DNA from 3 places in the Arthrobacter sp. MMS24-S77 genome. Region 2 is predicted to be linked to each of the others. Evidence: riboswitches for the same ligand, from Rfam matches in the RefSeq annotation. Region 2 holds a riboswitch; each other region holds the start of a gene.
What was found. Region 2 has a riboswitch for thiamine pyrophosphate ahead of thiO (glycine oxidase ThiO). Riboswitches for the same ligand answer to the same signal wherever they lie in the genome.
Positions count from the first base shown of each region.

Region 1: another riboswitch for thiamine pyrophosphate. It lies ahead of thiD (bifunctional hydroxymethylpyrimidine kinase/phosphomethylpyrimidine kinase); the one in region 2 lies ahead of thiO (glycine oxidase ThiO).
Region 3: another riboswitch for thiamine pyrophosphate. It lies ahead of thiC (phosphomethylpyrimidine synthase ThiC); the one in region 2 lies ahead of thiO (glycine oxidase ThiO).

Region 1 covers NZ_JBTZRN010000001.1:2,790,161-2,797,761, forward strand. Annotated here, with positions in the region: gene ACX5I4_RS12720 (glutamate-5-semialdehyde dehydrogenase) at 1-535, opposite strand, end outside; gene proB (glutamate 5-kinase) at 532-1,722, opposite strand; partial or broken gene obgE (GTPase ObgE) at 1,712-3,300, opposite strand; gene rpmA (50S ribosomal protein L27) at 3,443-3,706, opposite strand; gene rplU (50S ribosomal protein L21) at 3,767-4,075, opposite strand; gene thiD (bifunctional hydroxymethylpyrimidine kinase/phosphomethylpyrimidine kinase) at 4,463-5,983, opposite strand; TPP riboswitch at 5,975-6,071, opposite strand; gene ACX5I4_RS12750 (Rne/Rng family ribonuclease) at 6,179-7,601, opposite strand, start outside.
Region 2 covers NZ_JBTZRN010000001.1:3,270,069-3,277,669, forward strand. Annotated here, with positions in the region: gene thiS (sulfur carrier protein ThiS) at 1-107, opposite strand, end outside; gene thiO (glycine oxidase ThiO) at 172-1,464, opposite strand; TPP riboswitch at 1,456-1,575, opposite strand; gene thiE (thiamine phosphate synthase) at 1,602-2,291, shown strand; gene ACX5I4_RS14920 (DUF805 domain-containing protein) at 2,402-2,920, opposite strand; gene ACX5I4_RS14925 (RNB domain-containing ribonuclease) at 3,151-4,650, shown strand; gene ACX5I4_RS14930 (DEAD/DEAH box helicase) at 4,940-6,634, shown strand; gene ACX5I4_RS14935 (DNA-methyltransferase) at 6,643-7,506, shown strand; gene ACX5I4_RS14940 (PHP domain-containing protein) at 7,579-7,601, opposite strand, start outside.
Region 3 covers NZ_JBTZRN010000001.1:2,884,075-2,891,675, reverse strand. Annotated here, with positions in the region: gene ACX5I4_RS13210 (P-II family nitrogen regulator) at 1-282, shown strand, start outside; gene ACX5I4_RS13205 (glucose-6-phosphate dehydrogenase) at 371-1,771, opposite strand; gene ffh (signal recognition particle protein) at 1,923-3,488, shown strand; gene ACX5I4_RS13195 (alpha/beta fold hydrolase) at 3,616-4,365, shown strand; gene thiC (phosphomethylpyrimidine synthase ThiC) at 4,384-6,210, opposite strand; TPP riboswitch at 6,206-6,313, opposite strand; gene ACX5I4_RS13185 (amidohydrolase family protein) at 6,407-7,528, shown strand; gene ACX5I4_RS13180 (VOC family protein) at 7,578-7,601, shown strand, end outside.

The DNA of each region.
Region 1 (7,601 bases), 480 kb from region 2:
CGCTCTTCAGGGCAAGTCCGGCGATGTCAACGGTGACGTTGGGACGGGCCTCGTAAATCGCTGCGACGACGCCCATGGGCACGTTGATCTGGCGCAAGCGCAGCCCGTTGGGCAGAGTCTGGCCGCGGACGACGTTGCCGACGGGGTCCGGCAAGCCTGCCAGGTTTTCAAGGGCGGCAACAAGGCCGTCGATGCGAGCGGGAGTGAGGGTCAGACGGTCCAGCAAGGCAGCAGAGGTTCCGTTGCCGCGGCCCGACTCAACGTCTTTGGCGTTGGCAGCGAGGATTGACTCCTGCTGCTCCTTGAGGGCCGCGCCGATCGCGTGCAGCGCACGGTCCTTCCAGGCACGGTTCGCCTGGCCCATGCGCCGTGCGGCCTGCCGTGAGCGGTCCGCGATCGCGTGCACGGCCGCCTCGACGTGCTCGGGGGCGAGCGGCACGGTTCCCGGCTCCGTAGTTTCCGGCACCTGGGCGGCATTGCCGGAACTCAGGGCGTCGGTCATCACGGGAGAATCAGGGGTTAGGGCCTCAGTCATTCTCCAAGTTTAGTGGAGCGGGACGGCTGGACCAGTACGAGGTCGTCAACATGAACAATTACGCGGTCATATCCGCGGCCAAGGTTCTTGGCGAGCTCCTTGGTGGAGCGCCCGAGCATGCGGGGAAGCTCTTCGGCGGAGTAGTTGACCAGCCCCCTGGCAATGACGGTGCCCTCGGCGGAAACCATCTCCACGGGATCGCCCGGCTCGAAGTCTCCCTGCACCGACGATATTCCTGCGGGCAGCAGCGAAGTGTGACGGTCGCGCACGGCTTTGACGGCGCCGTCGTCGAGCACCAAACGGCCGCGAACGGATGCGAGGTGGGCCAACCACAAGAGGCGGACGGGCTTGCGGTTGCCGTTGATGGCAAACCACGTACCCACGTCCTCGCCAGCGAGGGCGGCGGCGGCATTGGCCGTGGACGTCACAAGGGCGTGGATGCCGGAGCCGGCCGCGATGGAAGCAGCTTCCACCTTGGTGGTCATGCCACCGGTGCCGACGCCCGCTTTGCCGGCCTTGCCGATAGTCACCCCGACGAGGTCCTGCGGACCGGTGACGAGTGGAATGCGCTTGGCACCCAGCGACGGCGGACCGTCGTAGAGGGCGTCGACGTCGGAAAGCAGGACCAGCGCGTCGGCCCGGACCAGGTGCGCCACCAAAGCGGCGAGCCGGTCGTTGTCACCAAAACGGATTTCATGCGTGGCAACGGTGTCGTTTTCGTTGACAACAGGCACGACGCCGAGGTTCAGCAGGCGGTCCAGAGCCCGGTATGCATTGCTGTGCTGCGTGCGCCGCATCAGGTCATCGGCAGTCAGCAGCACCTGGCTGACAGTGACTCCGTGCGCGGCAAAAGCCTGCGAGTAACGCGCCATCAACAGCCCTTGCCCCACGCTGGCCGCGGCCTGCTGCGTGGCGAGGTCCTTGGGACGCTTGGCGAGGCCAAGCGGCGCGAGACCTGCCGCGATGGCCCCGGAAGAGACCAGGATGATCTCCGTCCCGGAGTTGCGCTTCTCGGCCAATGCGTGGACGAGGGCCGTCAGCGCTTTCTCCGAGATGCCGCCCTTGATGCTGGTCAGCGAGGAGGAACCCACCTTCACCACGATCCGCTTGGCGCCAGCCAAGGCCTGGCGCTCGGCGGCGTCGGCGGCTTCAGTCACGTCGGGGAAGCGGGCCGTACTAGTCGTCATTTTCGGCTTCCAGGCCGCTTTCCTTCAGGGGCTGGGGTGCACGACGGCGGCTGACGGACTCAGTCCAGATGCCCGCCTTGCGCTCGGCTTCGAGCTCAGCGCGCGCAGCAGCCTTTGCTTCGCGGCGCTCGATCTGCTCGTCTCGCTTCTGGGAACGGGTGGGGCGGTCGCCGATGTCGGCAACGCGGATGTCGGTGCCTCGAGGCGTCGCAAGGAGTTCCGCACCGGCCATCATGGTGGGCTCCCAGTCGAAGACAACGCCGTCCTCTTCGCCGATCACCACGGTGTCACCCGGAACGGCACCCATCTTGAACAACTCGTTTTCGATGCCGAGCTTGGCCAGGCGATCGGCAAGATATCCAATGGCTTCTTCGTTGGTGAAGTCGGTCTGCTTGACCCAGCGGACCGGCTTCTCCCCAGCACGCGGAAGAGTGGTTCGAGGTTCTTTTCCTCGCGGCGGATCTTGAAGCCGGTTTCGTTGACGGCCCGGGGGCGGAGCACAGGCGCCGCAACCTTGGGAGGCGCGATGGCAATTGCCTTGCGGGCGGCCATGACGATCTCGCCCATCGCGAAACTCAGTTGGCGCAGGCCCTCATGGCTCGTGGCAGAGACTTCGAAAACGCGGTAGCCGCGCCCCTCCAGCTCCGGACGGACAAACTCGGCCATGTCCCGCCCATCAGGCAAGTCCACTTTGTTCAGCACGACGAGCTTGGGGCGCTCGTTCAGGGGAACCACTTCGCCGTCCACGCCGGCGTAGCTCATGTCCACCGCGTACTTATCCAGCTCCTGCTCGATGATCGCGAGATCCGAGAGGGGGTCCCTGTCCGATTCCAAGGTTCCGCAGTCCAGGACATGCACCAGCGCGGCGCAACGTTCTACGTGGCGAAGGAAGTTGTGGCCCAGGCCCTTGCCCTCGCTCGCGCCTTCAATCAGCCCGGGAACATCGGCAATGGTGAACCGGACGTCACCGGCCTGGACAACGCCAAGGTTGGGGATCAGGGTGGTGAACGGGTAGTCGGCGATCTTGGGACGCGCCGCAGACATCGCCGCGATGAGGCTGGACTTGCCCGCGGAAGGGAAGCCAACCAGCGCGATATCAGCAATGGACTTCAGTTCCAGGACGATGTCGCTGGAGTCGCCTTCAATGCCCAGGAGGGCGAAACCGGGCGCGCGGCGCTTCTGCGAAGAAAGTGAGGCATTGCCAAGGCCGCCTTGGCCGCCAGCCGCTGCGATGAACTCAGTGCCTTCACCTACGAGGTCAGCCAGGACCACGCCGTCCTTGGTCTTGACCACAGTGCCGTCCGGGACGGGAAGCACCAGGGTTTCACCGTTCTTGCCGCCGCGCCAATCACCCATGCCCGGGCCACCGTTGGTCGCGTGGCGGTGGGGTGCGTGGTGGTAATCAAGCAGCGTGGTGGTCTGGGAGTCAACCCGCAGGATGACGTCGCCGCCGTTGCCGCCGTTGCCGCCGTCGGGTCCGCCGAGGGGCTTGAACTTCTCGCGCTTAACAGAGACACAGCCGTGGCCGCCTGTTCCGCCGGATACGTGAAGTACTACCCGGTCTACGAAGGTCGCCACGTGTTTCTCCTCTTTGTGGAATTACTGCTTGCAATACCTGATGCCGGCTGATGTGCCGACGCGCGCCCTAGTAAATTCTAGTGCGGTTAAAAGACAGGTGGAGCGGGCCATACGGCCCGCTCCACCCATTCAGAACGTGTTATTACTCTGCAGCTGCAGCAGCAACGATGTTCACTACGCGACGGCCACGGCGAGTACCGAACTCAACCGCACCTGCCTGCAGGGCGAACAGGGTGTCGTCGCCACCGCGGCCGACACCGGCGCCCGGGTGGAAGTGGGTGCCACGCTGGCGGACGATGATCTCGCCTGCGGAAACGACCTGGCCACCGAAGCGCTTTACGCCGAGGTACTGGGCGTTGGAGTCACGACCGTTGCGAGTGGAGCTCGCGCCTTTTTTATGTGCCATTTGAAATGCCTGCCTTTAAATTCTGGGGAATCTGTTGAAAACCTGAAAAGCAACCAGTGGTTACTTGATACCGGTGATCTTGATCTTGGTCAGTTCTTGACGGTGACCCTGGCGCTTCTTGTAGCCGGTCTTGTTCTTGAACTTCTGGATGACGATCTTCGGACCACGGAGGTCTTCGAGGATCTCAGCCGTAACCTTGACCTTGGCCAGATCCGCAGCGGCGGACGTGACCTTGTCACCGTCCACCAGGAGCAGTGCGGGCAGCTCAAGGGTGCTGCCGGCTCCACCGGGGACGCGGTTCAGGGTTACGTAGTCTCCAACGGAAACCTTTTCTTGGCGGCCGCCTGCGCGGACAATCGCGTACACCACTTGGGCACTCACTTCTCTCGACGTTTATTACTAAATTTGCGTGCGGAACCCCGAACCGAAAACGGGCCTGGTTCACGCTGTGCCTCAACGCCGTGGATTCCGTTACGGAATCCATGAGTTATCCCTCAAACAGTTCCACGCGAAAATTAGTTCCACGTGAAAGGTCTCTAGGGGCATAACCCAAGTGTTGGCGTAAGCACCGAAGATCTAGATTACGCTAGTTTCGCCTTCGGCTGCAAATGAGGCCAAGGTCCGGAGGCTGCCACGTGATGACTGCCACAGACTGGCTATGCCGCCATCCGGTACCGTGCCCGTCCACCTTACCCTGCCGGCCGGGAAAAGTACGGATCGCCGGCCCGACACGCTGCAGCGCCCGCCGAAACGGCCTCAGCCATGCAGCCTTGGAGCATCGAAGAACGCGGTTTCGTAGCGGCAGGATTGGGAAAACGCCTCCATCATTGCCACGCGCTCCGCGGGCGATGCGGCCTGCGCAGCAGCATCTGTGATGTCGATCGCTGTGCGGGTTGCCTCGGCGAACGCCTCGTCCGCATAGGTGCGCAGCCAGTCCGCATAAGGGTGCTCGTCCGACGCGCCCCCCTGTATGTAGCCAAGGTGGAGCTGCTGTCCCACCTCGGCGTACAACCAGTAGCAGGGCAGCACGGCAGCCAGCAGCACGGCATAACTGCCCGAGGCAGATGCCGCCAGCAAGTGGTCCACGTAGGCCTTGGTGACTGGGCCCAGCTCTCCGCTTACCTGGCGTCCGCTGAGCCAATTCCGGTGCAGCTCAGACTCGACTTCGAGGCACATCTGCGAGCCGCGGGCCCAGAACAGCTGTTCGGTTTCGCTTGGGGCGAGGGCGCTTGCCCGCGCCAGGACCCTCGAATAGCCGTTGAGATAGATGGCATCCTGCGATAAGTAATAGCTGAACTGCGATTCGCTGAGCCCACCGGATTGCAAGTCTTGGATGAAGTCCAGACCATAGATCGCTTCGAGTTCCGAGTTCGCGGCGTCCCACATCCGGGCCGCGAAAGCACCCGGCTGGAGGGCGTGCTGGTGCGCGTGGAAGTGATGGATCGGGCCGCTGCCTTTCCCCACTTCCAATACCTCGGACTGGGTCAGCGCCTCCTGGAGCCAAAGCTTGACAACGCGCAGTGCCGACTCCCAGTCGCCAAGCCGCGCCTTGGCCGTCGCCATCGCCGAGGACAGGGAACACCCAGTGCCATGGCTGTTCCGGGTCTCCACTCGCTGGCCGGCGAACTCGACGACGTCCTGGCTCAGGAGTCCCCCGGTGTTGACGAGGGCGTCCGGGCAGTCGGCTCCCTCCAGATGACCGCCCTTCACCAAAACGGTGTTTCCGCAGGCGGCCGCCAAACGCTTGCCCTGCTCCAGCGCCGATGACCAGTCCGTGGCCTCGGGTTCGCCAAGCAGCATTGCCAATTCGGGAAGGTTGGGGGTCACCAGGTCAGCAAGGGGCAGGAGTTCCCGCAGCGCGGTTTCTGCAGACTCTGCCAGGAGCCGGTCGCCGCTGGTGGCGATCATCACCGGATCCAAAACCACGACGGCGGGGCGAACCTCGCCGAGCCAGCGGCGGACCTCGTCGATGACCGCTGCGTCACCGAGCATGCCGATTTTGACGGCGTCCACCGTGATGTCATCGCTGATGGCGTCCAACTGCTGGCGCAGGAACTCTACGGGAGGCACATGAACGCCCTTGACTCCCTGCGTATTCTGCACCGTGAGCGCCGTGATGACCGCCATGCCATAGCCCCCATTGGCTGCGATGCTCTTGAGGTCGGCTTGGATCCCGGCACCACCCGATGGATCGGAACCGGCAATGCTCAGGACCCTGGGAACGGTGCGCCGGGCGGCCTTGAGCGGATAGACGGCTGAATGCGCTGAAACAGTCATGCGAGACATCCCTTCGCCGGTGCTAACCGGACAGGTTCAACGGGTCTGGTCTCAGCCGGCTTGGTGCGCGGCACCCCGTGTCAGTCCCCTAGCTTAACCCGGATCACGCGGCGCCCGCTGAAATCGCCGACAACGCGGAAGCCCCGGCAGCTTCCACAGGAGCGGAAACGGCCGGGGCTTCGGACAGGTACTGCTTTAGAGCTCGGACTTGGGCACGCCGACACCGAGGATGATCGGCTCAGCTGCCGCAGCCGGTTTGGCCGGAGCCGCGGCAGGCGCCTTGGCCTCGTGTGCGGCGCCACCTGAAGCGGACGCAGCGACCTCGTGGTGCTCCACGTTGGTGGCGTTGGCGGCACCCTGCGGCCTGCTGGCACTACGGTTGCGGCGCCCCCGGCGTCCACGGGATCCAGACTCCAGGGATTCCCCGGCTGGACCGGCCGCGGAGGCCCCTGCGGGCGCTTCCTCGGCTACGGCTGCCTTCGCTTCGATGTCAGGAGCCTCACCAAGGCCCGCAAACGCTTGTGCCAACAGATCCAGGCTCATGGCAGGCGCCCCGTTGGCCGGCTCTTCGTGGTGAACGAAGGGCAACGCGACCTCCTCACCGCCAAACCGCAGCACCGGCTTCGAGCGTTCCTCGGCGCTTGACGCAGCGGCAGGAGCCTGGATTGGGGCCGCAGGGGCCTGAACCGGGGTTGCTTCCGCTACGTGCGCACCAGCCAGCGATTCCGCGGCGTGGTGCAACTCGTCGTCGTGCAGGTGGGCGGCGTGGGCCGCAGCAGCGATGGTGGCGAGGGCAGCGCGGGTGGCTGCCTGGCGATTGGGATCCGCCGTTTCGACGTGGACCGGGGCCGGAGGGCTCATCGGGAGCTCAGTGGTCCCCTGCCCTGTGCCCCTGCCGCGGCGGCGCTTGCGCTGCTCCGTGCGGGCGGCGGGCTGCGATTCGGTACGCGGGTGGTGGTGCTCGGCGGCCACTACGTTGGCGCGACGGTGCTCCACCGGCTCGTCGTGGGTGACGATTCCCCGTCCTGCACACGTTTCACACTGCTCGCCGAACACCTCAAGCAGGCCAGTGCCCATGCGCTTGCGGGTCATCTGGACCAGGCCAAGCGAGGTCACTTCGGCAACCTGGTGCTTGGTGCGGTCCCGGCCGAGGCACTCGACCAGGCGGCGCAACACGAGGTCACGGTTGGATTCCAGGACCATGTCGATGAAGTCGATGACGATGATTCCGCCGATATCGCGCAAGCGCAGTTGACGGACCACTTCTTCGGCGGCTTCAAGGTTGTTCTTGGTGACGGTTTCCTCAAGGTTGCCACCGCTGCCGGTGAACTTGCCTGTGTTGACGTCGACAACCGTCATGGCCTCGGTGCGGTCGATGACGAGGGAACCGCCGGAGGGCAGGAAGACCTTGCGCTCCAATGCCTTGTGGATCTGTTCGTCCACGCGCCATGCCGAGAAGATGTCCTGATCTGAGGTCCACTTTTCGAGGCGGCCCACCAGATCCGGAGCCACGTAGGTCACGTAGGCCTCGATAGTGTCCCAAGCTTCATCACCGGAGACGATGAGCTTGGAGAAGTCCTCGTTGAAGACGTCACGGACAACCTTGATGGTGAGGTCC
Region 2 (7,601 bases):
GCCTGGCCGCTGGCGTCGATAGCGCGTCCGGTGATGTGGCTGACGAGCGTAGTCACGGAGGCGTCGTCGCTCAGCGTGTGGTCGGCGCCGTTCAATGTGATGTTCATGCGTGGTCCTTCGGAAGGGGATGTGAGTGGCAGCCTACGAGCCGTTTGTCGCGACGCCTGCTTTTCAGAGTGGGCGTGCAGTTGTAAGTGGTTTGGAGAAGCGGTCCGGGCGGAACTTGTTCCAGCGCGGATCGGCGGCATTGTTCATGAGTCCGACGCAGATTTTCGCGGCTGCCGGAGTCAGGAGCACTCCGTGCCGGAAAAAGCCGCTGGCCACGATGAGGCCAGGCACATCGACGCCGTCGCTTCCTTCGGGGCCGGAACCGGATGCGATCCTTTCAGGACCTTTCACCCGGCCCAGCAGGGGCGCGTTGTCCGGAGTGCCGGGACGGGCACGGGCAGTGGCTTCCAGCAGCTCCAATTCCGCTACTGCCGGGACCAGTACCTGGGCGTCGCGGAGCAATTGGTATACCCCACCGGCTGACACCGGATTGGCCGATCCACCCGAAGCCGACAAGGCGTCCTCGCGTTGCGTCGCGCCGATCACCACGGTCCCGTCCTCCCTGGGGACGATGTACACCGGTACTCCCCGGACCATCCCCCGGACCGTTGCGGTGACCAGGGGCCGAAGGTGTTCCGGAACGCGCAACCGCAGAATGTCGCCGTACACGGGGCGAAGCGGAAGGGACAAGCCATCCGGCAGCCCCTTCAAATGGGCGGCGTGCAGCCCGTTGGCAACCACTGTCTCCGTGGCGAGCACCCTCATGCCCGATTCGAGTTCAGCCCCGACGACGCGCCCGTCCTCCCATAGAAGGCTCGCCGCCCTATTGCGGACCGCAACACCGTCCTCGGCTCCCGAAACCCAACTGGAGTCACCGGGCTTGTGGTCTCCCAGTGCACCAACAATCGCGGCCGCAAGTTTTCGTGGATCCACTTGGTGGTCGCCGGGGATGTGGAAGGCACAGGAAATCTGCGGGCTCAACAGCGGCTCACGTTCCCGTGCTTCGCGAAGCGGGACGGATTCCACCACCAAACCGTTGGCCAGCTGGACGTCCCGGAGGTCGGCGAGCGCCCGGCGGTCCGCAGCGTCCGCGCCGACGGCGAGGGTCGGCGTCGTGCGGTAACCCGAGGAGCGTCCGGAACTTGAGCCGGTCACATTGTGTTCGAAGTCCGGCCACAGCGCCGACGATTCGAGCATGAGTTCCAGGAGGTCCTGCTCCTGGTAGTGCAGTTCGCTGACGGGGGCCAGCATGCCCGCGGCCGCGAAGGTGGCGCCGCTGGCCGGTGCGGGGTCGATGAGGACCACCGAGCGGCCGGATCTGCGGGCTTCCCACGCGATGCCGAGGCCGATGACACCGCCTCCGATGACGGCAACATCTGCGCGCAGGGGTTCGAGCTGGGTGTCTACTTCGTCCATGGAGTCCTTCCCTACGCCGGTACTAGCCGGATCAGGTCAAGCGGTCGGCGCTGAAGCCCTCTCAGCCGCGCGGCGATTGTGACTGCCGCCGCGGCTCCCGCGGTACCAGCCCAGTTTAGAGGAACTACTCTGTTTCCATGACCCAGCACGATGTCCACACCACCGCCCGCCTGTACCTATGCACCGACGCCCGCAAGCAGCAGGGCGATTTTGAGCAGTTTGTCGATGCCGCGTTCGAGGGCGGCGTGGACATCATCCAGCTGCGGGACAAGACCATTGAAGCGGCCGAGGAACTGGAACTCCTGGAGATTCTGCATTCCGTGGCGCACCGTCGCGGCCGACTCTGGGCCGTCAACGACCGCGCAGATGTCGCATCCCTCTCCGGCGCTCCGGTGTTCCATATCGGCCAGAAGGACATCCCGCTGCGCTCGGCCCGGAAGCTGCTCCACGACCCCACCATCATCGGCCTCTCGACGCATACGCCCGAACAGATTGACGCAGCCATCGCTGCTTCGCCTGGCCGCAGCGGCCTGGACTACTTCTGTGTCGGACCGGTGTGGGCAACGCCCACCAAGCCGGGGCGTTCCGCCGTCGGGCTCGATCTGGTGAAGTACGCTGCCGACGCCGTGAAGAAGGCGGACGAAGAGACGGTGGGCGGCGTTGTGCTCCCTTGGTTTGCGATCGGAGGCGTCGACCTCAGCAACGTTGAGGAAGTGGTGCGAGCCGGCGCCAGCCGCATCGTGGTGGTGCGGGCCATCACTGAGGCAGAGGATCCGACGGCCGCTGCCCAGGCGCTCCTCGCCGCCCTCGATGCCGCGGCGGCTTAGCGAGACTCAGTAAGAACTACGACGGCGGCCGCTGCCGGGTGCTGCGGCACCTGGGCAACGGCCGCCTTCGCTGTGGCAGCTTTCGATCTCCGGCTTCAGGCCAACGGGGCTTACGCGCCGTAGATCGCGCCTTCCGGCTTCGACTCGGTGGCGTAGAAGACGATGAGGATGATCGGACCTGCAAACGGAATGAGACCGAGCAGGATGAACCAGCCGCTCCGCCCGGTGTCGTGGAGGCGGCGAACCGAGAGCGCCAGGCTGGGCACGAGGTTCGCAAGGCTCCAGATGAACCACAAAATGCCGAAGATCAAGGCACCGGCGGGAAAACTCGCGGCGGCAGCCTGCTGGGCTTCCAGTGTGGTGGCCGTACTGACGGAGGCAGCGTAGCTACCCACCCCGATGTAGTACGGAATCGCCAGGATGGCATTCACAATGGCGAGGTACAGCACCACCCACCAGTATTCGCTGCGGTTGGAGCGGCCGGTGAAGCTGGCGTAACGGCGGTAGAACTGCTTGACAGCGTCGACCAAACCGACCTGTGGGCGGGGACTGAATACCTGCGGCGCGGCGTAATAGGACGGCGGCGTGGGGCCTGCGTAAGGCTGGCCCGCCGGGTTCTCGTAACTCATGGAGGAACTCCCTCTGAAGTGGACGTGATGTTGGCGAGGGAGCGTTCTTTTCCCCCACCGGCAACATTAGGCCCACCAGCAACAGAGGGGAATAATCTTTGCTCCCGTTGACGAAAAAACGTTGCGTCGGTTTCCCCGCCTGCCCTCGATCGTCAGGAGCCCGTTGGCGGCTCTCGACGCTGCGGCCCCTTAGCAAGACTCCGCGGGATTTTGGCGTTACCCTGATTTTCGTGTCACATCAGCGGATAGCCCCGAGTCTCAGTGAAACGTCGAACACGCTTGCAGAGGCGCTGGCGGCGCTTCGAACTGAGCTCGAGCTGCCCGCCGGCTATCCCATCGAAGCGCTGCGCGACGCCGAAACTGCGGTTTCCGGCCATACATTGCCGGCGCAGGACCTCACGGACATTCCGTTCATCACGATCGACCCGGCATCTTCCACGGATCTCGATCAAGCCCTTTTCATCGAGCGATCCGGCGATGGTTACAGGGTTCTCTACGCGATCTCCGACGTACCCTCCTTTGTCACTCCGGGCGGAGCGCTCGACGCCGAGACCCGCCACCGCGGGCAAACGTACTATGCCCCTGACGGGCGCATACCGCTGCACCCCGAAATCATCAGCGAACGTGCCGGAAGCCTGTTGGCCGATCAGACATGCGGCGCGTTCGTGTGGGACTTCGGACTCGACGCCGAGGCCGAGTTGCGTACGATCTCGGTTCGTCGGGCCGGGGTGCGCAGCCGCGCCAAGCTCAACTACAAGGGCGTCCAAGCGGAAATTGATTCCGGAACAGCTGATCCGGTCCTGCAACTCCTCAAGGAGGTCGGGCTCAAGAGGGTGGAACTGGAACGCCGCCGGGGCGGAGCCAGCCTGAACATGCCGGAACAGGAAATCGTCCAGCTGCCCGACGGCGAGGGGTACAGGATCGTTGCTGCTCCCCCGCTGCCGGTGGAGGACTGGAATGCCCAGATTTCCCTCATGACCGGGATGGCCGCCGCCCAGCTGATGCTCGACGGAAAGGTGGGCATCCTGCGCACCATGCCCGCCCCCGATGAACGTTCGTTGCTCCATTTCAAACGGCAGGCGGGGGCCCTCGGCAAGCCTTGGCGCGACGGGATCAGCTACGGCGAGTACCTGCGGACCCTCGATGCCAGGGACCCCCGGCAGCTGGCCATCCTCCATTCTGCGGGGATGCTCTTCCGCGGTGCCGGCTACACGCCTTTCGACGGCGAGGTACCAGACAGCGTGATGCAGTCCGCGATCGGAGCCCCTTATGCCCACGCGACCGCTCCGTTGCGGCGGCTGATCGATCGCTTCGTCTTGGTCATCTGCGAAGCCCTGAGTACCGGGACAGCAATTCCCGCATGGGCCCGGGACGCCCTGCCGAGCCTGCCTGCCATCATGGCATCATCCGATCAGCTTGCCGGCAAGCTTGAGCGCCTGGCCTTGGACACCGTGGAGGCGGCGCTCCTGGTGAACCATATCGGACAGGAATTCGACGCCGTCGTCATCTCCGGATCGAAACCCGCCAAGAACAATGGCAACGGGAATGGGAACGGCAACAACGGCAACGGCAACGGAGCCCCGCACGGCCCTTACGGCATCGTCCAGATCGCCGAGCCCGCGGTCACCGCTCGCTGCGACGGTGAAATGGAGTCCGGCACGAAAGTCCGGGTAAAGCTGCTCGACGCGGACATCGCGACCCGCCAAATCACCTTGGAACTGCTCACGTAGGGCTGATCGTCCGCTGACCCGGAGCCGCGATCCGGGGTTTATGGCCCCCAGACGCTAGACTGTGTGAGTAGTAATGGATGCCCGGTCGTTGATTCAGTTCATTTTTGACATCAACAAGTCCGCCCCTACGCGATCTTGAGATACACCGGCTGGTCCCCAGTGCCAGTATTTAGATAGCCCGCGATCGGCTTCCACTGGATTTGCTTGCGCGACCATCCGTGCTCCGGAACGGCCATGCCACCACCGTTGAGCACGCAGCGCGGCCCAAATGAATAAGGAAAACTCCACTGTGAGTGAATTGCACACCCATGAAGTTCTGACAGACGGAACCGAAACGATCGAACCCGAGGAGACCATTTCCTCGGACGAAACACCCCACGAGATCGCAGAAAAGTCCTTCGCCGACTACAACGTCCGCGCCGACATCGTTGAATCCCTCGCCGACGCCGGAATCACCCACCCCTTCCCCATCCAGGCGATGACCCTCCCGGTAGCCCTCGGCGGACACGACATCATCGGCCAGGCCAAGACCGGTACCGGAAAGACCCTGGGTTTCGGCATCCCGGCGCTGCAGCGCGTCGTCGGGCCGGACGACGCCGGCCATGACAAGCTCGCCGTCCCGGGCGCTCCGCAGGCCTTGGTGATCGTCCCTACCCGCGAACTCGCCGTTCAGGTAGCCAACGATCTTCAGACAGCGTCCCGGAAGCGCAACGCGCGCATCGCCACGATCTACGGCGGCCGTGCCTATGAGCCACAGATCGAAGCCCTGCAGAAGGGCGTCGAGGTGGTTGTCGGTACGCCTGGCCGCCTGATCGACCTCTACAAGCAGAAACACCTGAACCTCAAGAACGTGCGCATGGTGATTCTCGACGAAGCGGACGAGATGCTGGACCTCGGCTTCCTTCCGGACGTCGAGACCCTGATTGCCGGCACTCCTGCCGTCCGCCAGACCTTGCTCTTCTCGGCCACCATGCCTGGCCCGGTCATTGCCATGGCCCGCCGCTACATGACGCAGCCCACGCATATCCGTGCCGCGGACCCGAACGACGAAGGCCTGACCAAGCGCGACATCCGCCAATTGATCTACCGCGCCCACAGCATGGACAAGACCGAGGTTGTGGCCCGCATCCTGCAGTCCCGCGGCCGCGGCCGGACCATCATCTTCACCAAGACCAAGCGCACCGCTGCCAAGGTTGCCGAGGAACTGGTGGACCGCGGCTTCGCTGCCGCGGCCATCCACGGCGATCTCGGCCAGGGCGCCCGCGAGCAGGCCCTGCGTGCCTTCCGCAACAACAAGGTTGATGTCCTGGTGGCCACGGATGTCGCCGCCCGCGGCATTGATGTTGACGACGTCACTCACGTCATCAACTACCAGTGCGTAGAGGACGAGAAGATCTACCTGCACCGTGTTGGACGCACCGGCCGAGCCGGCAACAAGGGCACGGCCGTCACGTTCGTCGATTGGGACGACGTCCCCCGCTGGGCCCTCATCAACAAGGCGCTGGGCTTGAATTCCCCCGAGCCCGTTGAGACATACTCCTCTTCCCCGCACCTGTTCTCCGACTTGGACATTCCGGAAGGCACCAAGGGCCGTCTGCCCCGCAACCAGCGCACCCTTGCGGGCGTCGACGCCGAGGTCCTCGAAGACCTGGGCGAGACCGGCAAGAAGAACTCCCGTTCCGGTGGCGATTCGGGGCGTGGACGCTCCAGCCGCGAAGGTAGCCGCGAAGGCGGACGCCGCGGCGCCAAGTCCGGCGATGCTCCCTCTCGGGAGGGCAGTGGCGAGGGTGGCCGCAACCGCACCCGCCGTCGTCGTACTTCAGAGGGCGAAACAGCGCCTGCTGAAGCTGCAGCACAGTCCACCGAGTCCCAGTCCGGCGAGGGCACTGACAAGCCTGCCCGTGCTCGCCGTTCCCGCACCCGCCGCCGCAACGGCGAAGTGGTGTCCGCTTCCGGTGCTTCCGCCGAGAGCACCGAGGCTTAACGGCCTCAATGACTGACACTGTTTGGGCGCCGGACGGCAGCAATTTGGTGGTACACGCGGACAACGCGGATTTCCTCCCGACGCTGCCGGACGGCGCCTTCACACTGATCTACGTGGACCCGCCCTTCAACACGGGGCGTGTCCAGAGCCGCCAGGAAACGCGCATGGTCCGCAACGCCGAAGGCGACGGCGACCGCGTCGGCTTCAAGGGCCGCTCCTATGACACCATCAAGGGCGCCCTGCACAGTTATGACGACGCCTTCAGCGACTACTGGTCCTTCCTGGAACCGCGGCTCGTCGAAGCCTGGCGCCTGCTCGCCGACGACGGCACCTTGTACCTGCATCTGGACTACCGCGAGGTGCACTACGCCAAGGTCATGCTGGACTCGATCTTCGGCCGGGAGTGTTTCTTGAACGAGATCATCTGGGCCTACGACTACGGCGCCCGCGCCAAGAACCGCTGGCCCACGAAGCACGACAACATCCTCGTGTACGTCAAGAACCCCGCCAAGTACCACTTCGACAACGCCGAGGTGGACCGCGAGCCGTACATGGCGCCGGGCCTCGTGACGCCAGCCAAGCGGGAACTGGGGAAGCTGCCCACGGACGTGTGGTGGCACACCATTGTTTCGCCCACCGGCAAGGAAAAGACCGGCTACCCGACGCAAAAGCCGGAAGGCCTGGTCCGGCGGATCGTCACGGCATCCAGCCGGCCAGGAGACTGGTGCCTGGACTTTTTCGCCGGGTCCGGCACGCTCGGATCCGTCGCGGCGAAACTCGAGCGCAGGTTCGTGTGCGTGGACCAGAACGCCCCCGCCATCGACGTGATGCGGAAGCGCTTGGACGGCAAGGCCACTTTCTACCCCAACTGACTCGCATTTGTTGTCGTTTAGACGCCTCATAACGACAACAACTGCTAGTCAGTTGGGCTTGTGGCACCTCGGTCAGCGGACCACGGAACTCCCCG
Region 3 (7,601 bases), 390 kb from region 2:
CTCGAAGCTTACGGGGTACAGGGACTGACGGTCAGTGCTGCCAGCGGATACGGCCGGCAGCGTGGGTACACCGAGGTTTACCGCGGGGCCGAGTACAACGTGGACCTGCTTCCCAAGATCCGCGTGGAGGTCCTGGCCACGGACGAGCAGGCAGACGACATCCTCGACGTCCTGATCGCTTCCTCCAACACCGGCCGCGCTGGTGACGGCAAAGTCTGGACCGTGGACGTCTACGAAGCAGTCCGTGTCCGCACCGGCGAACGCGGCGCGGCAGCCATCTAAGGCACCAACGCAAAGAGGGGGCCGGGTACCTGGAAAGGTACCCGGCCCCTCTTGCGTGTGTGTTCCCGAAGGAGCGCAACCTGCCTGGCTAGCCCCCGACGGCGGTGGGCCAATCCGCGGGACCGGAGCCGCCGGCGTCGTACTCTTCGAGCGGCACCGAATCCTTGGCCCAAGCCTTGAGCACAGGCTCAACGATCCGCCAGCAGTCCACCGCGGTGTCCCCGCGGACGGAAAGCAGGGGATCGCCTGTGATGACACCCTCCAGGACTTCTCCGTACGGCAGGAGATCGGAAGCATTCAGGTCGGAGTTGAGTGTCACGCGGTCAAGCGTGAAGATGTCCCCGGGGCCGTTGACGTCAACGTCGAGCTGCAATGTGTCCGGTCCGAATCCGATGCGTAGCTGGTTGGGGGAGTCCACGCCTTGGAACCCGGACGGCAGGTGCGGAACGGGCCGGAAGGTGATGATGGCTTCCTTGCGCATGAGTCCCAGGGCCTTGCCTGAGCGCAGGATGAAAGGGACTCCCTTCCAACGCCAGTTGTCGATCCCCACCTCCACTTCCGCGAGCGTCTCGGTGTTCCGGGCGGGATCCACGCCTTCCTCTTCGACATAGTCAGGAACCGGATGCCCGCCACTCCGGCCGGCGCTGTACCGGGCCCTGCGAGTGGTCTTCCGGTACGGTGCACTGATGCTGCTCGCACGCAGCACCGTGGAGATCGCTTCGCGGAGATCGCGCTCGCCGATGCTGGCGGGGGCATCAATGGCCAAGAGTGCCATGATGTGCAGTAAATGGCTCTGGATCATGTCCTTCAGGGCGCCAGCGTTGTCGTAGTAGCGTGCACGCCCTTCGAGTGCGAGGTCTTCGTCGAAAATGACCTCCACCTTTTCGATGTGGTCCCGGTTCCACACGGGCTCGAGGAACCTGTTGGCGAAGCGCAGGCCCAGGATGTTCAGGACGGTGGCTTTGCCAAGGAAATGGTCCACCCGGTGGATGTGGTCTTCGGGGACCAGGGTGGCGAGGGTCTTGTTGAGTTCCCGGGCAGATTCCGAACTGGAGCCGAACGGCTTCTCCATCACCAAGCGCGTCCCGGCAGGCAGGTCTTCGGCGGTGAGGACTTCGCAGGCCTTTTGGCTGATGTGTGGCGGTAAGGCAAAATAGACGGCCACCGGCGCTTCGAGTCCGGCCAGCAGCGTTGCTAGCTGGCCATCGGCCGTGACATCCAGCTGGTGATAGGCGGTGTTGTCCGCCAGCGCCGCGACCGCCTTCTTTCCTGCGGCGTCGGCATTCTTTGCAGCCTCCTCAAAGGCGCCCCGTACCCGTTTTGTCCATTGTTGGGGGGTCCAGGGGTCGGAACCTGCTCCCACAAGCTCCAGGCCGTCCGCGAGCCCGCCGGCTACAAGCCTGGCAAGGCCCGGCAACAGCAATCGGCCTGTCAGGTCTCCGGAGGCACCGAGGATGAGCAACGTTTTTACTGTTGTTTTGCTGGTCACTGTGCCAGCATGCCATCTTGCAGGCGCGTCTTGGTACCCTAGATAGTCGAGTCCCTCAGTTGAGTCAGATTTGTTTGGGGCAGGAATCGTCAAGATGTTGGTGCGCCGGAACGGCCGCCATTCGTAGACCATTGAAAGAAGTGCACGGCGCGTGTTCAATTCACTCTCTGACCGGTTGACAGCAACCTTCAAGAATCTCCGTGGCAAGGGTCGCCTCACCGAGGCCGACGTCGATGCCACCGTCCGGGAGATCCGCCGTGCCCTCTTGGACGCGGACGTTGCCGTCTCCGTGGTCCGCGAGTTCACCGGCCGCATCCGCGAACGTGCCCTGGGTGCCGAGGTTTCCGCAGCCCTGAACCCGAGCCAGCAGATCGTGAAGATCGTCAACGAGGAACTCCAGGAGATCCTCGGCGGCGAGACCCGACGTATCCGCTTGGCGAAGACCGGCCCTACCATCATCATGCTCGCCGGCTTGCAGGGTGCGGGTAAGACCACCCTCGCGGGCAAGCTGGCCAAATGGCTCAAGGCCCAGGGACACAGCCCCGTGCTTGTTGCCGCCGACCTCCAGCGTCCCAACGCTGTGACGCAGTTGCAGATCGTCGGTGAACGCGCTGGCGTCCATGTCTTCGCTCCGCACCCCGGCACCACTTCGGACCTGGACGTTCCCACGGGCGACCCCGTCGCCGTCGCACGGGCGGGCGTCGACGAAGCCCGCCAGAAGCTGCACGACGTCGTGATCGTGGACACCGCGGGCCGCCTCGGCGTCGACGCCGAAATGATGGACCAGGCGCGCCGCATCCGCCAGGCGATCATCCCGAACGAAGTGCTGTTCGTCATTGACTCCATGATCGGCCAGGATGCCGTGAACACGGCCGTCGCGTTCGATGAAGGCGTCAACTTCACTGGTGTCGTGCTGTCAAAGCTCGACGGCGACGCCCGGGGCGGTGCCGCGCTCTCGGTCGCGTCCGTCACCGGGAAGCCGGTCATGTTCGCGTCCACCGGCGAAAGCCTGGACGACTTCGAACTGTTCCACCCGGACCGTATGGCCTCCCGCATCCTGGATATGGGTGACGTTCTCACCCTGATCGAGCAGGCCGAGAAGAACTGGGACAAGGACGAAGCGGCCCGGATGGCGAAGAAGTTCGCCGACCAGGAAGACTTCACCCTGGACGACTTCCTCGCCCAGATGCAGCAGATCCGCAACATGGGCTCCATGAAGAAGATGCTCATGATGATGCCGGGTGCGCAGAACATCCGCCAGCAGCTGGAGCAGTTCGACGAGCGCGAGATCGACCGCGTGGAAGCCATTGTCCGCTCCATGACTCCGCATGAGCGCCTGGCTCCGAAGATCATCAACGGTTCACGTCGCGCCCGCATCGCCCGAGGCTCCGGCGTGCACGTCTCCGAGGTCAACGGCCTCCTGGAGCGTTTCGCGCAGGCCCAGAAGATGATGAAGAAGCTGGCCCAGGGTGGCGGGATGCCCGGGATGCCTGGCATGCCCGGCCTCGGTGGCGGTGCCCGCAAGGCTAGCAAGAACGCGCCCAAGAAGAAGGCCCGTTCCGGAAACCCCGCCAAGGCGGCCCAGGAACTGCGCGACGCCGAGAACAAGCGGGCGAAAGCCGTCCCCACCGGTGCGGCGTTCGGCCAGCCCGGCGGCGACTTCGACCCCTCCCAACTGAACCTGCCCAAGGGCTTCGACAAGTTCCTCGGCAAGTAGCCGTCCCACCCAACCAACTAGCAGGTGTCCCACCCAACTAACTAGCAGTAAGTGTCGTTTTGAAGGCTCAAAACGACAACTACTGCTAGCTAGTTGGGTTGTCGGCCCCGTGCCATAGGCTGGATGAATGCAAAAGCAGCGCGTTGTGTTTGTCCATGGAGCAGGCACGTTCGGCGCTGCCGCTTGGCCGAAGCAACACGGCATGGCTCTGGACTACGACGCGCTCTTCCTGAAACGCCACGGCTTTGATGCGCAGGCCGAGCCTTTGGAATCCGATGTCGCCGCCGACGTGGACATCGTGCTGGAGTGCCTGGGAGCGCGGGAGACCGCGTCATCTTCCGGCCCGGCCCGTGGTGGCCATGTTGTGGCGCACTCTCAAGGCGCGGTCTCCGCCATGCTGGCTGCGGTGGAGAGGCCGGACCTGGTCCGTTCCCTCGTCCTGGTTGAACCGGCGTGCCTTTCCTTGACGGCTGAATTACCCGCCACCGCGGCCTACCGGGCACTCATGGAGCCCTTGTTCGCGATCCGGCACGAACTCAGCGATGACGATTACCAACGGGAATTCGTCCGCCGGGCGTTTTCCTCGGAGGCCGCAGTCCTCAGCACCCCGGAGGCCCGGCGTACCGCTCGGCGCCTGCGGCTGCAGGCGCCACCGTGGGAAGCGCCCCTGCACATTGTGCCGGGAGTCCCCACGCTTGTCTTGACCGGTGGCTGGGAACCGCTTTACGAAGAGATCGCCGGCTACCTGCAGGAAACCGGTGCCCTCCACCGCGTTGCGGCAGGAGGACACCGGCCTCATGATTCAGTCGAAGGAGACCGGATGATCCGCTCCTTCATCGCGGACGTCAGCCGCGCCGGATCAGTCCAAGCTTCCTGATCAGTCCAAGCTTCCTGATCAGTTCAAGCTTCCTGACTTCGTTCCCCTTCCTGCGGGAACTTCGAGCTCGGGCAAGTAGACCTTGCCACCGGATGCCAGGAACTCCTCGCTCTTTTCGCGCATGCCGCTGTACATTTCTGCGATGGCCGCTTGGGAATCCGCTGAACCGTACTCATCGCGGATGTCCTGGCTGATGCGCATGGAGCAGAATTTCGGTCCGCACATGGAGCAGAAATGTGCCGTCTTGGCTGGTTCGGCCGGGAGCGTCTCGTCATGGAACGCTTCCGCCGTGACTGGATCCAACGACAGAGCGAACTGGTCACGCCAGCGGAACTCAAAGCGGGCCTTGGACAGGGCATCGTCGCGTTCGTGGGCGCCGGGGTGTCCCTTGGCGAGGTCGGCGGCATGGGCAGCGATCTTGTAGGTAATCACACCGGTTTTGACGTCATCCTTGTTCGGCAGTCCCAGGTGCTCCTTGGGCGTGACGTAGCAAAGCATGGCGGTTCCGTAGCGGGCAATCTCCGTGGCGCCGATCGCTGAGGTGATGTGGTCGTAGCCCGGGGCCACATCGGTGACCAGAGGGCCCAAGGTGTAGAACGGAGCGCCCTTGCACAGCTCCTGCTGGCGTTCGACGTTTTCCCGCACCAAGTGGAACGGAATGTGGCCCGGCCCCTCGACCATGACCTGGACGTCAAACTCCCACGCCCGCATTGTCAGCTCGGCCAAAGTGTCCAGCTCGGCGAACTGCGCGGCGTCGTTCGCGTCCGCCGTCGCGCCTGGGCGCAGTCCATCGCCGAGAGAGAAAGCGACGTCGTACTTGGCGAAGATTTCGCAGAGTTCGTCGAAGTGGGTGTAGAGGAAGTTTTCCTCGTGGTGGGCCAGGCACCAGCCCGCCATGATGGAGCCGCCGCGGGAAACAATGCCGGTCACGCGGTTGGCGGTCAGCGGCACGTACCGCAGCAACACGCCGGCGTGGATGGTCATGTAGTCCACGCCCTGCTCGCATTGTTCAATGACGGTGTCGCGGAAGATTTCCCAGGTGAGCTTGTTGGCTTCGCCGTTGACCTTCTCCAAGGCCTGGTAGATCGGTACGGTGCCGATCGGGACGGGGGAGTTGCGGATGATCCATTCACGAGTGGTGTGGATGTCGTCACCCGTGGACAGGTCCATGACCGTGTCTGCGCCCCACTGCGTGGCCCACTGCAGCTTGTCCACTTCCTCGGCAATGGAACTGGTCACGGCCGAGTTGCCGATGTTGGCGTTGATCTTCACGAGGAAGGCCTTGCCGATGATCATCGGTTCGGATTCCGGGTGGTTGATGTTGTTGGGAATGATCGCCCGGCCGGCGGCGACTTCGCTGCGGACCAGTTCAACATCGCAGTTCTCGCGAAGCGCGACGAACTGCATCTCGGGCGTCACAATGCCCTGCTTGGCATAGTGCATCTGGGTGACAGTCTTGCCTTCGACGGCGCGGCGGGGCACCGGCTGTGCGCCCTTCCACTCCGCGGAGGCGGCGCCGCGGCGCACGGCCGACTTGCCGTCGTCGAGCAGGTTCCGCTCACGGCCGCTGTAAGCCTCGGTATCGCCGCGGGCCTCGATCCACTCGCTGCGGAACGGCTCAAGGCCGACCACCGGATCGCTCCCGGGCCCTGCGGTGCGGTACACCTGGAAGGGTGCGTTGGCCTCCCCGTTCGGGGATGGTTCCAAGGCGATTTCCGTCACCGGGACCCGGATTCCCGTCTCGGTATCCTCCAGGAACGCGAGGGAATGCGACTTGAGGGACTGGGTCACTTCCTGCGTTGATCCGTTGTGGATAGGGCTTAGCTGTGTTTCTTTGGTGCTCAAAGGATTACTCACTTCCTTCGCCGGCATTACCCGGACAGGTTCAACGGTCGCAGGCTGCGTCAGCCCGATCTCAGCCCTTGCAAGGGCCCCCGTGTGGTCGTAGACGAAGCTACCACAGCCGTTGGTGCCCAAGACAGATGTGACCCAGGACAGATGTGACCGGGCCGGGAACGGTGTCGGAGTTTAAGGTGGAATCATGGCAGAAATCATCGAGTTCAGCGGCACTGTCCTCACAGGGCCGAAAGATGAGCGGCGCGGGCTCTGGTCCGTCGACGGCCGGCTGACCTTTGTCCGACCCCTTGCGAAGTCCGACGTCGTCCTGGACGGGTGGGTGTTGCCCGGCCTTGTCGACGCGCACTGTCATGTTGGTTTGGGGAAGGGCGGGGCGGTCGACGAGGAGACCGCTCGCCGCCAGGCGACGGCGGACCGGAATGCAGGAACGCTTTTGATCCGCGACGCCGGTTCCGCAAGTGATACCCGCTGGCTTCAGAACCAGGCGGATACGCCGAGGATCATCCGCGCGGGCCGGCACATCGCCAGGCAGCGCCGGTACATCCGTGGGCTGGCCGAGGAAGTTGAGCCGGAGGGTCTGGTGGAAGCGGTACGCAAGCAGGCCCGGTTCGGAGACGGTTGGGTCAAGATCGTAGGAGACTGGATCGACCGCTCCTCCGGAGACTTGGGTCCGTCCTTTCCGGCCGCCATCGTCAAAGACGCCGTCGCGGCCGCACACGACGAGGGGGCCCGGGTGACGGCTCATTGCTTCGCCGAGGAAACCATTGACGACATGCTCGACGCCGGGATCGACTGCATCGAGCACGCCACCGGTTTGTTGCCGCACCACATTCCGAGACTGCTGGATCAGGGCGTGCCGATCGTGCCGACACTCATCAACATTGCCACCTTCCCGGACATCGCCAAACAGGCTGAAGCGAAGTTCCCGCGCTACGCCGCCCACATGACAAGGCTCTGGGAGCGCCGGTACGAGCGGGTCCGCGAGGCCTTCGACGCCGGGGTGCGGCTGTATGCCGGGACCGACGCCGGCAGCGTCATCAAGCATGGCCGTATCGGCGAGGAAATCCTGGAGCTGCACCACGCGGGACTGCCTGCGGCCGCCGCCCTCGATGCCGCCTGCTGGTCCGCCCGGGAATGGCTTGGTGCGGAGGGGATCAACGAAGGTGCCAGCGCCGACGTCGTCCTGTACGAGAAGGATCCCCGGGTGTCCCTGGACGTCGTGCTGAAACCGAAGGCCATCGTGCTGAGGGGCAAGTTTCGGGAAGCGGCGAGCATTAGGAATAAATTGAAGCTTCAAGTAATTTAGATAGATAGAGGTTGCCGAAGGGCGGCGCCACAAAAGCCGGGAGTTTCACATGACCATCACATCCAGCCAGGAT